One region of the Megasphaera hexanoica genome, then DNA from elsewhere that is predicted to be linked to it. Evidence: riboswitches for the same ligand, from Rfam matches in the RefSeq annotation. Region 1 holds a riboswitch; each other region holds the start of a gene.

Region 1 (7,479 bases):
GTATTTGGCCTGACGACCCCTTCGACGGTGACGACTTCCAACCCGAAAAGTACGCGGGGACTGACGTTCCTGGCTAAAGATAATATGTATACGGCTGCTCAAAAGGAAGTCAATGCATTAAAAGATGCAGACTGTGATCTGGTCATTGCCATCGGTCATCTGGGAAGTGCTCCCGATGCAGCGGGAGACCGGTCGGACGATGTGCTCAATCACGTTCAGGGAATTGACATTTTTATTGATGGCCATGATCATGTCATAAAAGACCGTACAGTAAACGACACACTGTTAGCCGAAACGGGGGCACATCTGGCCAATATCGGTGTCATTCAACAGGTTGATGGGAAATGGAAAGAAGACCTGTATCCTTATGGACGATATAATAAGGAAGATCCTAAAGTAAAAGCTATAGTAGATAAGGCACAGGCCCGTATTACCAAGAAATTGGCCAGTGTGGTCGGCACAACGGCGATGACACTCGATGGCACACGCGCACCCGGCGTCCGGACTGAAGAAACGAATCTGGGTGATTTTCTGGCCGATGCCTTCCTGTGGCAGGTACGTCAGGCTACGGTGTTACAGCATGTCCGTGTTGATGGGGCTATCATGAATGGCGGCAGTATCCGTGCTTCTATCAACAAGGGAAAAATCACAGAAAATGATTTGCTGCTCGTCATGCCTTATCACAACTACCTCCAATATGTGACGATGAAAGGATCGACGTTATTGGAAATCCTGGAAGCCGCAACCTGTACGACCCCGAAAGCTATTGGTGCATTTCCGCAGGTAGCAGGGATTGAATACACCGTCGATACGCGGGTACCTTATGCCAAAGGGGACGTATATCCTCATTCCACCTATTATAGTCCGGCAAAACCGGGAAGCCGCGTGACCATTACAAAAGTAGGTGGCAAATCCTTCAACCCCGATGCGACGTATTGCATCGTCGTTCCCGATTATCTGACATCGGGTGGCGATACCTATTCTGCCTTGACAGATCCCGCTAAAGTAACGGTTGGTGATGTCGATTATCTCGATGTCGATGCTGCCCGCAATTATATCAAAGAAGCTCTGGGAGGAAACGTGGGAGATACGTATGCAAAACCACAGGGCCGTATTACGATTATTTAGACAAAAGGGAAAGAAGGATTCAGTATGGAAGCGAAAGAAATTCCTCAGCCCCATACCCAGCTGACCAAAGCCATTGACACGGATTCTGCCATTATCATGGGAGATCCTGCACGGGTAGATACGATTGCGAAATTGATGGATCATGTCGTTCCCTGGGCCTGTAACCGGGAATACAAATCCATTATTGGCATGTACAAGGGGAAAAAGATACTAGCTATGTCTACAGGAATCGGAGCACCGTCTGCGGGCATTGCCGTGGAAGAAATGCATAATGTCGGTATTAAACGGGTTATCCGCGTCGGTTCTGCCGGAGCCATGCAGCATGATATACCGCTAGGGCAGTTAGTGATTGCCGAAGGAGCTGTCCGCGATGATGGACTGTCCCGCAAGTATGTGCCGGAAATATATCCGGCCGTACCGTCCTTCCGGCTCCTGGCCCTGGCCCATACATATGCTCCAAAGGCCTGTTATGGCATTATCCGTTCGCACGATGGATTTTATATGGATGACAATGATAAGACCGAAGCGTTCTGGTCTGAAAAGGGCATTGTCGCCGATGATATGGAATCGGGGATTCTGATGATTATCGGCCGCTTGCGCCATATGGAAACATTGTCGATCCTGAATAATGTCGTCCTCTATCAGGGAGACCTGGCAGAAGGTGTCAATGATTTAGTGAATAGTGCCGATCTCATGGCAAAGGGAGAACAGGACTCGCTCGTGACGGCTCTGCAGATCCTTTCTGATCCGGAAGGAGAAGCATAATATGGAAACAACACAGCATAATTGGTTTTATAGCCAGCTCTTTACCAACTGGAAGCGCTTTGAAGTTACCTATGTGGCCGTGCTGATTTTATTGCAGCTCGTCGTCTATGCCATCGCCCCCGACAGCATCGTCGGCATGATTTCCGGCGTAGCCGGAGTGCTTTGTCTGGTATACGGCATGAAAGGCCGTAAAATATCTTTTATCTTTGGCTTTGTACAATGCGTTGCCATGACATACATTGCCTGGATCAGCCATGCCTATGGGTCTTTTGCCATGGATATCGTCTATGTCATTTCCCAGCCGATAGGATGGTATATGTGGGGGCATCAGGAAACGACTCATTCGTTTCAACCGGGGACGCGGAAAAAAGTATTTATGGCAGCCTTCATTGCCTGGGCGGCCGGCTGGTTCGTCCTGGCCCAGGTAGGCGGCCAGCTGCCTTATTTTGATTCCATTAACTTCGTAGTCAGCTTTATAGCTCAGATTCTCTACATTCTGAAGTATAATGAAAACTGGTCTCTCTGGATTTTTGTCAATATTGCCAATTTTATTTATTGGACGATTTTATCGATTCAGATGGTACTGGGGGACAACACGATTGGCACCCTGGGAGCCAACTTGTCCCAGGTGGCGTTACAGGCCGCTCTGTTGTTCAATGCCATCTATGCACAGAAAGTATGGTCCAGCGGTGAAGCCGATAATGAAGGCGGCGCAGCTTAAGATTACGTAATACACATATGATTCCGCTTAAAAAAGCAGTAGCATTACGCAAAAACGCGTAATGCTACTGCCTTTTTTACAATCACTTATTTCAGATGAGTCAAGATATGCCCCATCTTATTTTTCTTAGTTTCCAGATAGAATTCATCAAATTTCTGGGCCGGCATTTCAATGGGAACCCGTTCGACGATTTCCACGCCAAACCCTTCGAGACCGTAAATCTTGAGGGGATTATTGGTAAGGAGCCGTAATTCCCGGGCCCCCAGGTCCTGGAGTATCTGGGCACCGATCCAGTATTCGCGGAGATCCGGGGCAAAGCCCAGTTTTTCGTTGGCTTCTACTGTGTCATACCCCTGTTCCTGCAGGGCATAGGCTTTGAGCTTATTGATGAGGCCGATGCCGCGTCCTTCCTGGCGCATATACAGGAGGATGCCCCGCCCTTCCTTATTGATCTGCGTCAGGGCGGCGGCCAGCTGTTCACCGCAGTCGCAGCGGCAGGAACCGAAGACATCACCGGTCAGGCATTCCGAATGGACCCGGCAGAGGAGATTTTTGCCATCGCCGATTTCGCCTTTGACGAGGGCGACATGGTGTTCCCCGGTCAGGTCATTGATATAACCGTAAATCTTGAATTCGCCGTATTTGGTAGGCATCTTTGCCGTAGCTTCCCGCACGACGTGTTTGTCATGACGACGGCAGTAATTCTGCAGATCGTGGATGGAGACGAAAGTCAGGTGGTGAGTGCGGGCCAGTTCCCAAAGTGCCTTGGAGTGCATGATTTCGCCGCGTTCATCGAGGATTTCGCAGCATACGCCGACTTGCTTCAGCCCGGCCAGGCGCAACAGGTCCAATGTGGCTTCCGTGTGGCCGTTGCGCATGAGGACACCGCCCTTGACGCCGGTCAGGGGAAATACATGTCCCGGCCGGGTAAAATCATCAGCTGAGATAGAATCTGTCGCGGCTTTCTGGATAGTACGGGCCCGGTCTTCTGCCGTGATACCCGAATCTGTATCTTTATAGTCGATAGAAACGGTAAAAGCCGTATGGTTGTTGTTGGTGTTTTCGCCTACCATAGGGAACAAGCCCAGCTTATGGGCATATTCCTGACTGACGGGCAGGCAGATGAGTCCCTTGCCATGATTCATCATGAAATTGACGTTTTCCGGGGTGCAGTACTGGGCAGCGCAGATGAAGTTGGCTTCATCTTCCCGTTCGGGATCGTCGGCAACCATGACGATATGACCAGACTGCAATTCCTGGATTGCTTCTTCAATCGTATTATATGTTTGTTCTTTTGTATCCATCAGAAACCTCCTGTATATAATTAAAAGCCCTGTTGCACTATGCATGCACAGGGCTTTATGACAATAAGAATACACATACACTATCATCATATCTTCTCTCATCCAGACTCTACTGTCGGTTTTGGAATTTCACCAAATCGTACACTGCGTGTTCGCGGACTGTCACCGCCGGTCGGGGATTGCGCCCTGCCCTGAAGATTATTCTATTATACCTGCAAATAGAAAGGAAGTAAAGAGACACCTTTCAGGTATTCATTCCACATCAAAGATTTTACCGGGATTGAGGATGTTGTTTGGATCGAGCGCTTTTTTTACGGCCCGCATCATGGCCAGTTCGTCGGGATTGGTGAATTCTTCCATCAATGCCTTGCGTTTGCTGCCAATTCCGTGTTCACCAGACAGACGGCCACCCAGCTGATAAATGAAACGATACAGCTCCTGCTGATTTTCCGAAACTTTTTCTTCCCATTGTTCGTATGTGAGGTCCTCGTTTTTCAAAATGTTCAAATGAATATTGCCATCTCCGGCATGACTGGCGATGCGTGTGATGAGGCCATATTTCCGGGCCAGTTCCAGAATCCGGGCCAGAAGCCGCGGCTCCTGATCGACAGGGACGACGACGTCTTCCTTACATACGATAAGGCTTTCGGCACGTACCGCTTCGGCAAAGGCCTTGCGGGCCTGCCAGATCCGGGCCGGGTCGGCGACCAGTACGGAAGAAGCACCACTGGCCGTGCACAGTTCGTCGAGGACGATGGCTTTATCATCGAGGTCGTCTTCACTCGTGCCTTCTACTTCCACAATCAGATAATTGCCCGTATCGCTGCCTTGGAGCGTTTCGTTCAGATAGCGTTCTACGGATTTGATGGTGATGTTGTCCATAAACTCAACGCACGTCGGCGTTATGCCGGCTTTTATGATTTTATTGACGACGCCGATGGACGCTGCTGTGTCGTCGAACACGGCGAGAAGGTCCAGCTTGTACCGGGGTTTGGGGAGTAATTTCAACGTGGCTTTGGTGATGATGCCCAGTGTTCCTTCTGATCCGATGACCAGCTGATCCAGACAATATCCCGTCGATTGCTTCTGCAGGCGGGCACCGAGCTGTACAATCCGTCCCGTAGGATTTACGATTTCAATGGAATAGACCTGATGCCGCGTTGTCCCGTATTTTACGGCCCGGTTGCCACCGGCATTGGTCGCGATGTTTCCGCCGATGAAACAGGAATCGCCGCTGCAGGGGTCGCCGGCATAGAATAATCCTTTTTCTTCAGCGGCTTTTTGCAAATCTGACGTGCGCACACCCGGTTCAACGACTGCGTACAGGCTGTCTGTATTGATTTCCAGGATATGGTTCATTTTTTCCAGTGACAATACGATGCCTCCATAGATGGGAACAGCTCCGCAGGCCAGCCCTGTTCCGGCACCGCGGGGAACGACAGGGAAATGATACTCGTTGGCCAGCTGTACGATGGCCGCGGCCTGTTGGGCTGATTCGGCAAATACGACGGCTTCCGGCATATGGTGGTATGCCGGATCGGTTACTTCGTCATGGCTGTATGGCTGCATGGCGTCAGTCTCTGTAAGGACATTTTTGCTGCCGGCAATTTCTTTCAGCCTGGTCAGTATTTCATCGTTTATCGGTGTATATGGCATAACGTAGCCTCCTTTTCGAATACATATGTCTATTATAGGAGAGATTCTCCTATTTTAAAAGGGGATAATCTCTAAGAAATTGGCCCTTTTCGTCAGCCACATTACGGCATTTCCCTTTAAATATCGGGAAAAGGCTTTATCTTGTAGTCATTTCAAGGTATACTATAAGTTAAGATTTTTTTAATCTGAAAAGGAGCTGAGACATGACGGTGAAACGTACAGGACGACCGCGCCTATCCGGGCAGGGCAGGAGACGGAACGTCCGCCGCAGGAAAAAGGCGGGCTGGTCTGCTTATAAGCGGATTGTCGTGGCTATTTTGATTTTTGGCGGCCTGTTTCTCGGTTCCAAGATATATGAGTTATGGCAGATTCATCAGGATATGACGATAACGGTCAACCAGGAACGGGAATTGACTGAAGAAAACCAGAAACTGCATGAAGAAAAAGACCGGCTGTCTTCACCGGAAGAAATCATGCGACAGGCGCGGGAACAGTTCGGACTGGCAAAGCCGGGTGAAATCCCATACCGTCGCTGATGGGGCGGAAAGGCAGTAGAAAGCATAATTTACGATTGAATTTTTTAATGTTTATTAGTATAATGTGTGTAAACGCTATTTGCGACGCGTGTCTATAGTTAAAGGAGGATGTCTTAGCAGCATGACAATCGAAGTAGGCAGTGTATTGGAAGGAACTGTTACAGGAATAACCAAGTTCGGTGCATTTGTCGAACTGCCGGATAAAAAAATTGGTCTCGTCCATATTTCTGAAGTAGCAAATGAATATGTAAAAGATGTTCATGATTTCCTGAAAGTTCAGGATAAGGTACATGTCAAGGTATTATCTATTGATGAAAAAGGGAAGATCGGCCTGTCTATCAAGCGGACACAGCCGGCTCCGGAAAAGAAAGAGTTTCATTCCAAGCGGGAATTTCACCACCACAATGGCGGGTTTGACATGAACCGCCGCGCTCCCCAGTCTCTGTCCTTTGAAGATCGGCTGAGCAGATTTTTGAAAGAAAGCGATGAACGGTTGATGGATCTGAAACGCAATACTGAATCGAAACGCGGCGGCCGCGGTGCCCGGCATGCTGATTAATTCCGTATCTAGGAAGGTATGGAGGGAAAAGAGTATTCCGACAGGGAATGCTCTTTTTGTTTCTTCCTGTTATGCGAAAAGGAGCAGTTATGGAACATGATGTATATGCCGTTATCGATATCGGATCAAATTCTCTCCGCTTCATGCGGGGAAAAAAAGACCGGGACGGACAATGGCATTTTTCAAAAAAAGAATTAGCGACGACCCGTCTGGGAAAAGACGTATCCAGGACCGGCCGTTTGTCCAGCGAAGGAGTAGAGGCCTCGCTGGAAGCTATGCGGCAGTGGAACGATGCGTACCCGGATCTGTGCGTTTGCGCCGTAGCGACGAGTGCCGTGCGGGAAGCTTCGGACGGACAGGCATTCCTGGCGGAAGTACGGGCCCGCTTTGGTTGGCACTGCCGCATTCTCAGCGGGCTTGAAGAAGCCTCGTTCAGCTATCGCGGAGCGGCAGGCAGTGCGCTGCCCGGAATGGTCGTGGCAGTCCTCGATATAGGGGGCGGCAGCAGTGAAATGGCACTGGGAAAAGAGGGAAGGAGCCTCTGGTCGCATAGTTACCCCATGGGGGCCGTGCGGTTTTGTCAGGACGTATCCGGTCCGGCGGCATGTGACGCGCTGGAACGGCGCTGCCGCAATCAGTGGCTGCCCATACCGGCTGTTCCTGACCGGCTGCTGGGCGTGGGCGGCACGCTTACGTCACTGGCAGCTATGGAACTGGGACTGGATCCCTATGATGCGGACCGGGTAGAAGGCACTGTCATTACCCGGGATTGTCTGTCAGGCTGGATTGACACACTGAAACGTATGACGC
Region 2 (7,479 bases), 1.1 Mb from region 1:
GGGAAATCTGCAGTGGTCCGGAACGGGTGGTCAGTCTGAAACTGTTCAGGGGGCACAAATGTCACCAGGAGGCAAGTCCATTATTGCCATGCATTCTACGTACACGACAAAAGATGCCGATGGCAAGCCCATTCTCCATTCTAAAATTGTTCCTTTCCTGGCTCCAGGGGCGGCGGTTACGACATCGCGCAATGATACCGATTACGTTGTTACGGAATATGGTGTGGCCTGGCTGCGCGGTTTAAATATTAAGCAGCGTGCCGAATCCTTGATCCGCATAGCACATCCTGATTTTCGCGATGAACTGCGCAAAGCTGTTGACAAATACATGATTTGGTAGATAAGTCGGGACTACTTATTGATAAGAGCACCGTTATGCATTTTTGGGCGTAACGGTGCTTACGTGTCTCTTTAAATCTGATATAATGGAACGAGAGTATATTGTCAGAGGTCGGTGCATTATGAGAAAAATCCTGCCAACAAAAATATCTATGCCAGCAGTAGATGATATCATCATTCCACGGCTCAGGTTCAATCAAAAACTAGATGGTATGAAATCATGTCCCGTGACAGTCATTACGGCAGGTGCCGGATATGGGAAAACTACTGCCATGATACAATACTGGCAGGGACAGGCAGAACCCCCAGGCTGGTATTGTCTGGGACCGGAAGATGATACGTTATATATTTTTGCAATTTATCTGGCGGGGAGCCTGGACCGGTTTTATCCTGGATTCAACGAGTGGTTCTGCCAGAGACTGGCAAATGAAAAGAAGATTGATTGGCGTTTCATATTATTCTTGTTCTTATCGGGCCTGCAGGCACACCAGCCAGATACAGATGTACCGGTCTATATGGTCATTGATGATTGGCAATATATTCATGATACAGATGTCTTAAAATTTTTCGACCGCTTTATGGCTAACCTTCCTGTGCGGCTTCATATTATGCTGCTTTCGCGGGAGTATGTCAGTCTGCCGGTTTTGGAACGGATGAGACTGCACGGTCAGGCCAAAGATGTATTTCCAACAGATCTGTTGTTTTCGCCTGATGAGATAAAAAAGCTATTTCAAAAATCACAATTGACCCATGTGCAAGATAAAGATATTCATGCGATTTTCAAAAAAACGGAAGGCTGGGCTATTGTTATAAAGATGCTGGCAGCGCAATGGTGCGAAGATGCCGGACAATATGAAAATTATCTACAAAAAAAATCACTGAACCTGCAACGGTTTTTTGAGTATCTGAGCTATGATTTTTTTAACCGGCAGCCAGAAGAATTACAGAATTTCATGCTTAAAACATCTTTGGTAGAGTATTTTGATTTGGATTTTTGCCAGAATATCATACAATCTGGTTCAGAATCGAAGCTGTTACAGGATATATCTCAAAAGGGACTGCTGGCCAAGCAGTCAGATCATGGAGTCTATCAGTATCATTCTCTGTTCCGGGCTTTTTTGCAGCAGAAAGCGGAAGCTGAGCTGCCCGATAAGCGGAAATTATACCAGTCTTTTGCTTTATATTATCTGAGGAAAAATAATTATGAGTGGGCATTGCATTTTTGTATCCTTTGTACGGATTGGAAACGGGCCTTGGACATTCTCGCCAGAGTAGGCCGTCATTGGATGGTGTCAGGCCGGCAGAGAATATTTTGCCATTATATTGAGAAAATTCCCGTTCCATACCGGAAGGATCCTCGTATCTTTATTTCACTTGGCGACATGGCACGTCTGGCAGGTGAGTACGAAAAAGCGGTTTACTGGTATGAGCAATCCGATCAGTTGTTTGCCATAGAGAAAAATTCTGTAGGAGAAAGCGAAAGCTGCCGCGGCCTGGGCGAAATTTATCTGGATATTATTCAGCCTGTTGAAGCCCAGAGATATCTGCATCAGGCTTATAAGGCATTACCAGAAGGACAGGAAGAAAAAAAGGGAGAACTTCTGTATCTCATGAGTGAAAATATGATTAATCATGGAAACTCACGGCTGGCAGAGCGGTATCTGTTATTGCGGCACAAAGTAGTTCCCTTTGATCATGGCGATAGAAATAATCTTCAGGCGCGCATATGGCTGCGAACGGGAAAAATCAGGAATGTCTGTCAGATATTACAAAGAGATAATCTGGACCGGTTGGACCGTGCTCCCGTATCTTTTCGTGACAGTTCACTGATTTTGTCATTATGTTATTCTATTCAGGGAGATATGGAACAGGCTCTGCAGTATGCTGATAAAGCTATCCAGTACGCACAGGCTATCCATTCCCGGTTTATCGCTGTCATTAGTTATGTCCGTATGGGGCATGCCTTGTTACTGGATTATCGTCATAACAAGGATATTTGTAAACAAAAATATGAAAAAGCATTGGAACTGGCAGAACAACTTCCTATTGAAAGGGGTAAGACAGAAATATACTGGGGACAAAGCCTGATGGCTTCGTTGGATGGTAATTGGAGCGAAGCGGAACGAATCGGACGCTATGCATTGGCTATCACACAGAAAGGGAAGGATGCCTGGTTTTCGGCTATTTTGTACCTGACACTGGGTATGGGAGCTGTATTCAGCCATTGTGCCAGTAAAGGGCTTCCCTATTTGGAAAAAGCGTTAGCATTGTATCAGAAATGCCGGGATACTTTGGGACAGACAGCCTGCTTTTTATATTTTAGTCACAGCTATCAACAATTAGAAAAGCCCGGATTATTCTTAAATTTTTATCAGAAATTTGTGACATACTGTCGTGTCTATCATTATGAGTTCCTGATGGAGAAAAAGTCCATTTTAGGGAATCTGGGAAACATGAGCTGTGATACGCTGCAGTCTTATCATCAGATGATCCGGCCTGCGGCAAATACTGTGACTCCTCTTAATTCTGTCATTACTACCTTTGGAGGCTTATCTCTTATGTTCCAAGGAAGACAGATTTTGTCAGGAGATTGGACCAGGCAGTCGGCCAAGCAGTTGTTTTTACTGCTAATCTCATTTTATGATATCCCCATGAGCCGGGAAAAACTTATGAATATTTTATGGCCTGATGCGGACGAACGGACAGGACGCAATAACTTTAAAGTGACATTGAACTGTCTGCTTAATACATTGGAACCGGAACGCCGGCCACGGATGCCGAGCACATTTATCCGTAAAAATAAGACAAGTCTGCAATTTACAGCATTCAACGACTGCCATCTTGATATCCGGAATTTTGAAGAATTAGTAAAGAAAGGGCTGCAAATGCTTCCCCAAAAAACAGATGAAGGACAGGTTTTGATCCGGGAAGGGCTGGATTTGTATAAAGGAGAATATCTCAGTGGTGAAATATTAGGAGAAGTCTTGTTACAGAAGCGGGATCAATTAAAATTGCTGGCCCTGAATAGTGGCACCCGCCTGGCCGTATCTTATCTGGACCAGAACCGGTATGAACAGGCAGAAAAACAAGCAGAATGGATATTGACCGTGGACCCTTGCTGGGAAGAAGGGTATCGTATTTTACTGCGCAGTTATGGGAGTCAGAAAGACACGGTTATGGTAGAGAAATGGTATCGCAACTGCTGCCAGGTACTGGAACGGGATTTGCATATGCCCATATCGGAGCGGACGAAAAACATATACCAAAAGTTTATAAAGTGAGATGAAAAAGCCCTGTGCAGCATTCAAGAAGCTGGACAGGGCTTTCAATTATGGGTAAGATATTCATTTGTGCATAGACAAGGAAAAAGCTCTGGCCTATAATGGAATTAAACTTATATTTTTATCAATAGGAGCCTTCATCATGGAAACTGTGAAACATGCGGATCATTATAACCGCAATCTGGAATGTCCTGCCTGTGGCAAGAAAAGCCGGTTTAAAATATGGGACCGCATACAGATAGACAAAAATCCCGAACTTCGGGATAAAGTACGGGATTTATCTCTCTTTCGGTTTCAGTGTCCGAAGTGCGGACATGAAACATATCTCGATTATGATTTCCTTTATATTCAGAGCAATCTGCGCCTGGTCATTTATTATGCTCCCGGCGGAGGAGATGTGACAAATATGCATCAGTCACTGCAGAAGCCGGAATATGAATTCATGAAGGCATTCCGCTATCGCCTTATCCGCCAGCGGGCGCAGTTACTGGAAAAACTTGCCATTTTTGACGCCGGATACGATGACAGAGTAATAGAAATCATGAAAGTAATGATTCAATCTTTTCTGGCAGCACAGGCCAGCCCGATTCATGCCAGCCTGATTGAATTTACTCACAGTGAATCGGGCGATGCCTTTCATTTTGCTGACCAGAGCCAGCAGAAATCAGGCATGCTTCCGTTTAATGATTCCATGCACCAAACGTATCAGGCACTGGAGCGTGATCTGGGAGAGGCGCTGCCGCCGGATGACATGCTGGAAATCACACCCCAATGGGCAGTTTCCTTTGTAAAGGACCATCAGGATTTATTTGCCTGACGGGCCATGTAGTCTTTGATATCTTTCAATGTAATGAAGGGCAGATGATACATATCTGCCAGGTGCCATAACTGAGGTGTACGCATCATGGTTCCGTCTTCGGCCATGATTTCACAGCATAATCCGGCTTCTTTCAGGCCAGCGAGACGCATGAGATCTACCGTGGCTTCTGTATGTCCGCCGCGGGTGAAAAGTCCGCCTTCTTTGGCGATGAGGGGAAACATATGCCCGGGACGACGGAAGTCTGACGGACGGGAAGCATCTTCTGCCAGCATCCGCGCCGTATAAGCCCGTTCCACTGCGGAAATACCCGTTGTTGTTTCTACGTGGTCTATGGAGACGGTAAAGGCCGTTTCATGGTTGTCCGTATTCCGGGCTACCATAGGCGGCAGAGCAAGTTTTTCTGCAAAGGCCGAACTGATGGGAAGGCAGATGAGACCTTTTCCATGAGTCGCCATGAAATTCATATTTTCTGTTGTGCAGTACTGGGCGGCGCAGATAAAATCACCTTCATTTTCTCTGTCCGGATCATCTGTGGCGATGATAATCCGGCCCTGGCGCAAAGCATCCAGTGCTTCATCGATAGTGTTGTACGTTCGTTTCATTGTCATAATGCATGCCTCCGTATATAAGGGTATTGGGAATTGTCTTCAGCAAAAAAATAACCCTGACCAGGACGGTCAGGGCATACAGGCACAGCATCAGACAGACTGCGGACGCAGCCTGAGATTGCCTTCTTCCATCCAGACTATACGGTCGGTTTTGGAATTGCACCAAATCATGCGCCAAAGCGCTAGCGGACTATACCGCCGGTCGGGAATTGCACCCTGCCCTGAAGACATTTTTATTATACCATTAATTTTACGCATTGCAACTATGTAGCAGGAGAAATTTAAAGAATCAAAAAGATATCATTATGAAAATCAAAATAGACAAAAACGGTCAGGCAGATATAGAATCTGCATGCGCTGAACAGGAGGAACGGTATGAATATAGCTCATTATGTTAAAGCAAAAAGCCTGGAGGAAGCCTGGCAGTTAAATCAGAAACGGTCAGCGGTTATCCTGGGTGGCGGTTGCTGGCTGCGCATGTCTCCCCGCCGCAGGGTGGCAACGGCAATTGATTTGATGGATTTGGGACTGGATGAAATACGCGAAACAGAAGAAGCATTTTATATTGGAGCTATGGTGCCATTGCGCCAACTGGAAATTTCTGAATCACTGGAAACGTATACCCAGGGGGCTATGAAGGAAGCATTGCGTCATATTGTGGGTACACAATTTCGCAATATGGCGACGGTAGGAGGGAGCATCTGGGGCCGGTTTGGCTTTTCTGATGTATTGACACTCTTTCTGGCTTTGGATGCAGAAGCCGATTTATATAAAGGCGGACGAATACCCCTGTCTCTTTTTGCGGAAAAGACGGCAGATACGGATATTTTAAAAGGCATATATCTCCCTAAAAAGAAACGGCGGACGGCCTATGCTTCGCTGCGGCTGAACGCGACCGATTTTCCTGTCCTGGCCTGTGCCGTATCCCGCACAGCAGATAGCGTCTCCTGCAGTGTGGGAGCACGACCGATGAGAGCACAGGTACGATGTCTTCCGGCAGGTACGGGAATGACCGGGGAGGAAGCGGAACGGGCGGCCCGTGAAGTGGCGGATTCTTTATCTTTTGAAGATAATATGCGGGCCAGCCGCATATACCGGCATGATATGGCGATGGTTCTGTGCAGGCGGTTGTTATTACAGACGGCAGGGGAGGGAGACTAATGAGAATTCAGTACTGGCTTAATGGAAAGATGGAAAGTGATGAAATTTTACCAGGACAGATGCTGTATGAATTATTGCGTAAAAAGGGATGTTATAGCGTCAAATGCGGTTGTGAAACGACAGCATGCGGATTATGTACGGTATGGCTGGAGGAAAAACCGGTACTGTCCTGTGCCGTGCTGGCCGCCCGCATTGACGGAAAGCATGTTATGACACTGGAAGGACTGCAGGATGAAGCACAGGAATTTGCCCGATATATGGGACAAGAAGGCAGCGATCAGTGTGGATTTTGTAATCCCGGTTTTGTCATGAATGTGCTGGCTATGGCAAGAGAATTAGATAATCCTGGAGAAGAAGAAATCAAAGAATACCTGGCAGGCAATCTCTGCCGATGTACGGGATATGTCAGTCATATGAGGGCATTGAAACGGTATCTGACAGAAAAAGGAAAGGGGATGCGGTTATGAGAGAAATCAACCGGGTGGTTATGAAAAAAGATGCCCTGCAACTGATGACAGGAAAACCGGCTTATACGGAAGATTTAGCACCGGAAGGCTGTCTAATCGTCAAAGCTCTGCGCAGCCCTCATGCCAGAGCCATCGTACGTCATGTTGACACGAAAGCTGCCCTGACCGTTCCGGGCATTGAATGCATCCTGACAGCAGAGGATGTCCCTAAGACGCGGTTTACTATTGCCGGCCAGACCTATCCGGAACTCAGTCCGTATGACCGGCTTATACTGGATAGACAGATACGATATGTTGGAGACCCAGTGGCTCTTGTAGCCGGGCGTGATGCGGCATGTGTGGATAAGGCTATGCGCATGATAAAGGTGGAATATGACATACAGGAGCCTCTTCTCGACTTCCGGCAGGCCGTGGATAATCCTATTGTGGTTCATCCGGAAGATGACTGGAACCCACGTGTACCGGTCGGTGGTGATAACAGACGAAATATTATTGCCCAGGCGGAAGAAGACTGGGGCGATGTCGATACGGCATTCCAGAAATCGGATGTTGTGATTGACCGGATCTATCATACAAAACAAGTACAGCAGTCTATGATGGAAACATTCCGGGCGTATACGTATTTGGATGAATTTGGCCGTCTGGTCATTGTCAGTTCGACGCAGGTTCCCTTTCATGTACGACGCATTGTCGCGACAGCCCTGGAAATTCCCAAATCGAAAATCCGTGTAGTTAAGCCACGTATCGGAGGAGGCTTTGGTGCCAAGCAGACGGTTGTCATGGAATGTTATCCTGCTCTGATT
Region 3 (7,479 bases), 1.1 Mb from region 1:
TGTGTTCTACGGAGAACTGGAAGACGGGTCCCGCGTTGAACTGGTCCAGCACTTGTCCCAGCTGAACCTGCTGCTCGTGGCCGTCAAGCGTACCAACCCGGAAGAACCGCGCCGGGTCATCGGTTTTACGACAAGTCCGGAGCCGGATATCGAAGAAGATGACCACTGAGTCCGGCTGGCCAATCATTTCCATAAATAGTTAAAAACGCTGCACACGATGGATAGTCGTGTGCAGCGTTTTACTCTTATAATTCTTTAATGAGATTGACCATTTCAATAGCGCTGGTTGCCACGTCAAAGCCTTTATTACCAGCTTTTGTACCGGCCCGTTCGATGGCCTGTTCGATATTTTCCGTCGTAATGACGCCGAACAGGACAGGGACGCCCGTCTTGAGGCTGGCCTGGGCAATCCCTTTGGCAGCTTCGTTGCATACCAGATCATAATGGCTGGTGGCTCCGCGGATAACGGCTCCCAGGCAGATGACGGCATCGTATTTGCCCGATTCAGCCATTTTCTGGGCTATGAGGGGAATTTCAAAAGAACCGGGAACCCAGGCTGTCGTAATGTCATCATCGGATACACCATGACGTTTCAGCGCATCATAGGCCCCGCCGAGAAGACGGCTGCAGATGAATTCATTAAAACGAGCGACGACAATACCCACTTTAATACCAGAACCGATTAATTTACCTTCTTTTACTTGTACCATTTGTACCACTCTCCTAATATGTATGTAATATTCTATTTAGCGGATTAAAATCCATTTTCCAACAACATTTCCATCGTAACGCCTTTCGAGCTTTCTACGGGGCCTGTTTCCATAAAGCGATGAATGTATTTGCCGACGATATCCGTTTCCAGATTGACAATAGCACCGGGATGTTTACCCATCAGTGTCGTATGACTCATTGTATGGGGAATGATGGATACGGAAAACTGGCTGCTTCCGGCAGAAACGACAGTCAGGCTGATTCCATCAATGGTAATGGAACCTTTTTCTACGATAAAGGGTGCCATGTCCTTAGGAATGGAAATGGTGATAACCCGGGCAATCCCGTCGTTTTCTATACGCGACACATGGCCCGTTCCATCGATATGGCCGCTGACGATATGACCTCCCAGGCGGCCGCCGACCTGCATCGCCCGTTCCAGATTGACAGGAGAACCGGTACGCAGTTCACAGAAGGACGTCCGCCGCATCGTTTCGTGCATGACATCCGCCGTAAACGAAGTATCGTTCAGGGATGTCACAGTCAGGCAGACACCATTGACGGCAATGCTGTCGCCGATGCGTGTACCTTCCAGCACCGTGTGGGCTTCTATCGTAAGGACGATGGAGTCAGTGCGGCGGTCCATGGCACGGATTATCCCCAATTCCTCAATGATGCCAGTGAACATAGGCACCCTCCCTTTCTGTATTATAAGCTGTAATCAATATATTAGTATCTAACATTTTGACACTGTCATAGGAAAGAGGCATGCATTCAGCCAGATCGTCAACACCTTTCCCACCGACAGAGGGGAGCGACTGTGAACCGCCAATAACCTTATTTCCAACAAAAGCATATATCTTATCGACCAGTTTGTAATCAAAAAAACTCCCCTGTACGGTGCTGCCGCCTTCTACGAGAATACTGCGTATGCCCTCTTTCCACAACAGATTCACTGCCTGTACCAGGTCAATATGTCCTTCTCCTGTCAGCGGGGCCAGAATAACGCGGACGCCCAGTTCTTTCAGGCGGCGCATTTTATCTGTATGACACAATGTCGTCGTGACAACGATCGTATCGGTAGTCTTATCCGTTATGACCAGTGCCGTTTCCGGTATACGGCCGTGAGTATCCAGGACAATGCGCACGGGCTGGTGAGGCGCCTCCTGCTCTTTACGCTGTATGCGGCAGGTCAAAAGAGGATTGTCCGCCAGGATGGTATTAATGCCTACCAGGATTCCATCATAGATAGAGCGCAGATAATGGCCCTCCCGCCGCGCTTCTTCATTGGTAATCCACTGGGATTTACCTGTCCGCGAAGCAATACGGCCATCCAGGCTCTGGGCCAGTTTGGATGCGATAAATGGCTTTTCAACCATCATATTCTTGATAAATACTTCATTGAGCTGGGCGGCTTCGCGGGAAAGAAGTCCTACCTCCACGGGAATACCGGCCTGCCGTAAAATCGCAGCACCTTTTCCGGCGACGAGAGGATTGGGATCCAGCATGGCCATGACGACCTTTCCCACCTTTCTTTCTACCAGCGTCCGGGCGCAGGGAGGCGTCCGTCCATAATGAGCACACGGTTCCAACGTGACGTACACCGTAGCTCCTTCAGCCTGATCTCCCGCTTCCCGCAGTGCCCATACTTCTGCGTGAGGTGTACCGGCCTTGTGGTGATAGCCCCGTCCTACGATTTTACCGTCTTTGACAATCACACAGCCTACAGCCGGGTTTGGGGATGTATACCCCAGTGCCAGTCTGGCCAGAGACAGGGCTTCCTGCATATATTCTATCGGTTCCAAGATTGTCCTTCCTTTCCTGTCACAGAAACAAAAAAGGCCATCGGTACACATACATACCAATAGCCTTTTTGAGCACACTAAATAAACACGTCCGTGCTGTCTTTTCCCATCCAGACTATACTGTCGGTACCGAAATCCCATCGGTTCAGCTCCCATAAGGAGTTAGCGGACTCTACCGCCGGTCAGGAATTGAAAGCGTCGCTTTCTCACCTTGCCCCAAAGACTATTTCTATTCAGTTCTTTCATACAAAAGACATTTTACCATAATAAAATGCGAAATACAAGCACTGCCTGCGTTCAGCGCAGGGCCGCAATAGCTGCCGTCCGGTCTTTGGCACCAAAGACAGCGCTGCCGGCTACGAGGAAATCAGCCCCCGCTTCCCTGACAGCCTGAACGGTCTTGCTATTGACACCACCATCGACTTCAATGACGGCTGTCGTATTGCCGCTCTTCGTCAGGAGCGATCGGGCCGCCCGGATTTTATCCAGCGTATACGGGATAAATTTCTGCCCGCCAAAACCGGGATTGACACTCATGATAAGGATCATATCGACCATTCCGGCCACGCATTCCAGAGAAGAGACGGGGGTCGCCGGATTGAGTGCTGCACCGGCCTTCATACCGGCTTCGTGAATCTGCTGGATGACCCGGTCCAGATGGATACAGGCTTCCTGATGGACCGTAACATACGTGACGCCCGCTTTCTTCAGGCCATCAATATACGTTTCCGGATGTTCTACCATGAGATGGGCATCAAAGGGCGTCGACGTATACTTGCGCAGGCTGGAAATCACGGGGACACCGAAGGTCAGGTTGGGCACAAAATGCCCATCCATCAAATCGAGATGAATATAATCGGCGCCGCCTTTTTCAACGTCTTTGACTTCATCGGCCAGGCGGGCAAAATCGGCAGATAAAATGGACGGACAAATAGCTACCATGCAAATCGTTTCCTTTCCAGAATGGACTCTAAAATCTTGCAATACGTTTCATATCGTTCTTTTCTTATCTTTCCCTCTGCTACGGCATGTTTGACGCAGCAATCCGGTTCATGATAATGGAGGCATGAATTGAACCGGCAGGTACCGGTGTATGGCATCATATCAGGGAACAGCTGTATCAGTTCCCGGGGTTCCAGATTTTCAAATTCCAGAGAACTGAATCCCGGCGTATCGACGACATACGTATGGTCATCCATGCAGAGTATCTCTGAGTGACGTGTCGTATGGCGGCCTCGCTTGATCTTTTCACTTACCTGACCGACAGACAAATCCCGTCCGAGGATCCGCGATAACAGGCTGGATTTCCCTACACCGGACGGGCCGCCAAAAGCCGTTATCTTCTGGGGCAGGAGCCGGAGAAGCGCGTCGATGCCTTCCCCTGTCCGGGCCGATACGAGGTACACGTCGTACCCGCAGTCCTGATAAAAAGACTGATACTGTTCTGCCTTTTCCCGGTCCAAATCGCACTTATTAAAGCAGAGCTTGGGATGGATGCCGGCGTACTCACACGTCATGAGCATCTTATCCACCAGGAACTGGTTCGGATCCGGTGACTGGGCTGCCATGATGATGAACATCTGGTCTATATTGGCCACAGCCGGGCGCCGGAGTGCATTAGACCGCGGCAGGACGGCTTCGATGACCCCTTTGTGGTCATCGACCATAGTCAGAGACAGCCGGTCTCCTACGAGTATCTTCGCTTTCAGCTTCCCTCTGCGCCGGCATTCCACCAATTCCTGGTCTCCTGTATCGACGTAATAAAAACCATTGTAATTTTTGATGACCCGGCCTGTTGTCATAATCCTCCTCTGCCCTGTGGCGCTTTAAATGTACTGGTCCTGAACCAGTGAATTATTGATATATACCTTAACTCTCGTCCGGCCTGTACCGCTGACGCTCTTACTGATACTATCCCCGCCAGACTGGTTCCGGTCATAGACGACACGGGATCCGTTGTCATCACTGACGACAATCTGGACATGCTGACTGGAAGCACCGGATGGAACGCTGATATTGACCATGCCCGTATGAGTCGTTCCGGCCTGTTCCTGATTGTTGGCATTGGGATCAGCTGCCGGTGCCGCCGACGGATATTCGACAGACAAATCGACAGAATCCCCCTGCTGGGACTGACTGGTGACTTTAGCCTGGCTCTGGTCTTTCGAGCTGTCGAGATTAGAAATATTACCTACATTATAACCGGCATCCTGCAAGGCTTTGATGGCCGCATCGAGACTCATGCCAGACGTATCGGGCAGTGCCTTGGACGGTTTTGTTTCATCACTGTTCTTGCGGCAGATCACGAGGTTGATTTTCGTTCCCTTTTCTACTTTATCAGGTGATTTGGGATTCTGGCTGATGATATGGCCGTTTTCGACAGAATCACTGGATTCATACTTGACCTTGCCGATGGAAAGACCGATTTCTTTCAGAATCTTTTCTGCCTCATCCATCGTCAGCCCTTTCAGGTCCGGAATCAGGACTTCTTCTCCCTTATTGCCCTTGCTGACCGTCAGATGGATTGTCCGCTGGGCTTTGACGACAGCACCGCCTGACGGCGTCTGGCTGATGACCTCACCAATCGGCACATCTGAACTTTCGACTTCCTTGACAGACACATCGAGATTTTTCTTCTTCAATATATTCTTGGCAATTTCTACCTGTTTCCCTGTCACATCAGGAACGGTGATATTTTCTGTACTCCAGAAATTACCGAAGGAGAAAAAGGCCCAGGCGAAAGTCGCTACAAATACAATCATCATTCCAATGACGATAGATTTTTTGGAATGATTGCTGATAGAATCGACGAACCGGGCAAAAAAGCCTTTTCTTTTGGGTTCCTGCCGGTCCTTCATCGGCTGTATTTTCTGCGTATTGAAATTGTTTTTAATAATAGGCGGTGCGCCTTTGGCTTTATTCGTATTGACAAATCCCTGGGCCATGCGCAGTTCCGACATCATTTCCGTTACGGACTGAAACCGGTCGTCAGGATTTTTGGCCATGGCCTTCAGAATGCATCGTTCTACCAGCTGGGGAATCCGGCGGTTGTATTTACTTGGCAGCGGGATATCATCCTGCACATGCTGCAGAGCCACACTGATTGCCGTGTCTCCTTCAAAAGGAACGACACCGGTCATCATTTCATACATGACGACGCCAAGAGAATAAATATCCGTCCGTTCATCGATTTTTCCACCACTGGCCTGTTCAGGTGAAAAATAATGGACCGATCCCAGAACCGAGTTATCCCCTTTGTTGGTCGCACTGGAATTAATCGCTCTGGCAATGCCAAAATCGGCCACTTTGATTCGTCCCGTTTCTGTCACCAGGATATTGTGCGGTTTGATATCACAGTGGACAATTCCGTTCGCATGGGCATGCTCCAATGCTTCACCAATGTCGAAGGTAATCTGGATTGACGTATTGATTGGCAGATGGCCGTGCTTTTCAATATATTCTTTCAGTGTTTCACCGCGCACGTATTCCATGACAATATAATGCGCGTTTTCGTCGTAGCCGACGTCGTATATATTTACAATATTGGGATGGGATAATTTAGCTGCCGCCTGGGCTTCCTGACGGAAGCGCACGACGAAATCATGGTCGCTGGCATATTTGCTATGCAGGACTTTGACCGCAACAATCCGGTCCAGGAGAATATCCTGTGCCTTGTACACGCTGGCCATGCCGCCGCTACCCACTTTTTCCAATATCTTATATCGATTGTCTAAGATATGACCAATCATTTCTGATTTCCACCACTTTCATAGCAGGTATCTGTTCATTCAACGGTTTTAAGTACAGCTGTCACATTATCTTTTGCACCGTTTTCATAAACACGGTCAAATAACGTATTAATGATTTCCCGTTCACTGAGTGCTGTATTTCCCAGTGCCTCGCATAATTCTTCCTGACTGACAAAAGAGGTTAATCCGTCGGAACAAAGGAGCAGGCGGTCCCCATGATGTATCTGGAAAATACCGCTGTCAACTAACAAATTACGGTCAACGCCGACGGCACGGGTAAGGACATGCCGTTTCGGATGACTTTCAGCTTCTTCTTCGGTAATCTTTCCTTTTTCCAACAAGACCTGTACAATCGTATGGTCTTTGGAAATCTGCTGTAATTTATGATCATGGTACAGATAAATCCGGCTGTCGCCGACATGTGCCCAGAAAGCCCGTTCACCCGATAAGGTCACTAACGATACGGTCGTCCCCATTCCTTTCAGCGACGGATCAATCATGGTCTTGCTAAGAATGCAGGAATTAGCATATTGAACGGCTTTTTCCAATTGTACGGGAGCTGTAAATGTGTAATTTTCAAAATAATAGGCAATCGCTTTAACAGCCGTTTTACTGGCTATCTCACCACCTACGTACCCGCCCATGCCATCGGCAACGGCCAATACATCCTGATCAGCACTGATATAGTATGAATCTTCATTCACTTTGCGCACCAGGCCTATTTTAGATTCACCATATGTTCCCAAACTCTCACGTCCTCTCGACGGTGCGTATAGACTATGCTCCTATAATACATAGCATATCTGAAGAATACTGTCAATCGCTTCTTACGTATTCAGATGTTTTATGCGCAGCTGCCCGCAGGCCGCCTGGATTTTACTGCCCATTTCATGGCGCAGCGTAACTGACAAGCCATGATGCTGCAGCGTTTCTACAAAATCCCGCATGGCCTTCTGACCCGGCCGGTATAATCCTACATCATAATTATCATTGATAGGGATTGCATTAATCAATATATTTTTCCCGCCCAGGAGCTCAATCAGTTTCCGGGCACAGTTTGGATTACAATTGACGTCTTTGATCAGGATATATTCAAAAGTAACCTTCCGTCCTGTTTCCTGGAAATAATGATCCGCTGCCTCCAGTACCTGTTTCAAGGGGTATCTTTCTGCAATAGGCATGATTTTCCGGCGAAGTTCATCCGTCGGCGCATG

Evidence for each region. Region 1 has a riboswitch for FMN ahead of ACGTIC_RS03925 (bifunctional 3,4-dihydroxy-2-butanone-4-phosphate synthase/GTP cyclohydrolase II). Riboswitches for the same ligand answer to the same signal wherever they lie in the genome.
Region 2: another riboswitch for FMN. It lies ahead of ribB (3,4-dihydroxy-2-butanone-4-phosphate synthase); the one in region 1 lies ahead of ACGTIC_RS03925 (bifunctional 3,4-dihydroxy-2-butanone-4-phosphate synthase/GTP cyclohydrolase II).
Region 3: another riboswitch for FMN. It lies ahead of ribD (bifunctional diaminohydroxyphosphoribosylaminopyrimidine deaminase/5-amino-6-(5-phosphoribosylamino)uracil reductase RibD); the one in region 1 lies ahead of ACGTIC_RS03925 (bifunctional 3,4-dihydroxy-2-butanone-4-phosphate synthase/GTP cyclohydrolase II).

Annotation. Positions count from the first base shown of each region.
Region 1 covers NZ_CP171361.1:841,245-848,723, forward strand. Annotated here, with positions in the region: gene ACGTIC_RS03910 (bifunctional UDP-sugar hydrolase/5'-nucleotidase) at 1-1,128, shown strand, start outside; gene ACGTIC_RS03915 (nucleoside phosphorylase) at 1,153-1,893, shown strand; gene pnuC (nicotinamide riboside transporter PnuC) at 1,895-2,614, shown strand; gene ACGTIC_RS03925 (bifunctional 3,4-dihydroxy-2-butanone-4-phosphate synthase/GTP cyclohydrolase II) at 2,701-3,918, opposite strand; FMN riboswitch at 4,005-4,121, opposite strand; gene ACGTIC_RS03930 (FAD-binding oxidoreductase) at 4,171-5,574, opposite strand; gene ACGTIC_RS03935 (septum formation initiator family protein) at 5,778-6,110, shown strand; gene ACGTIC_RS03940 (S1 domain-containing RNA-binding protein) at 6,232-6,669, shown strand; gene ACGTIC_RS03945 (Ppx/GppA family phosphatase) at 6,759-7,479, shown strand, end outside.
Region 2 covers NZ_CP171361.1:2,619,382-2,626,860, reverse strand. Annotated here, with positions in the region: gene ACGTIC_RS12755 (acetyl-CoA hydrolase/transferase family protein) at 1-340, shown strand, start outside; gene ACGTIC_RS12750 (BTAD domain-containing putative transcriptional regulator) at 462-3,620, shown strand; gene ACGTIC_RS12745 (CpXC domain-containing protein) at 3,763-4,437, shown strand; partial or broken gene ribB (3,4-dihydroxy-2-butanone-4-phosphate synthase) at 4,443-5,048, opposite strand; FMN riboswitch at 5,165-5,281, opposite strand; gene ACGTIC_RS12735 (xanthine dehydrogenase family protein subunit M) at 5,424-6,209, shown strand; gene ACGTIC_RS12730 ((2Fe-2S)-binding protein) at 6,209-6,676, shown strand; gene ACGTIC_RS12725 (xanthine dehydrogenase family protein molybdopterin-binding subunit) at 6,673-7,479, shown strand, end outside.
Region 3 covers NZ_CP171361.1:1,953,036-1,960,514, forward strand. Annotated here, with positions in the region: gene ACGTIC_RS09605 (DUF6173 family protein) at 1-169, shown strand, start outside; gene ribE (6,7-dimethyl-8-ribityllumazine synthase) at 246-710, opposite strand; gene ACGTIC_RS09615 (riboflavin synthase) at 755-1,399, opposite strand; gene ribD (bifunctional diaminohydroxyphosphoribosylaminopyrimidine deaminase/5-amino-6-(5-phosphoribosylamino)uracil reductase RibD) at 1,380-2,516, opposite strand; FMN riboswitch at 2,611-2,744, opposite strand; gene rpe (ribulose-phosphate 3-epimerase) at 2,814-3,458, opposite strand; gene rsgA (ribosome small subunit-dependent GTPase A) at 3,452-4,318, opposite strand; gene pknB (Stk1 family PASTA domain-containing Ser/Thr kinase) at 4,343-6,265, opposite strand; gene ACGTIC_RS09640 (Stp1/IreP family PP2C-type Ser/Thr phosphatase) at 6,301-7,011, opposite strand; gene rlmN (23S rRNA (adenine(2503)-C(2))-methyltransferase RlmN) at 7,093-7,479, opposite strand, start outside.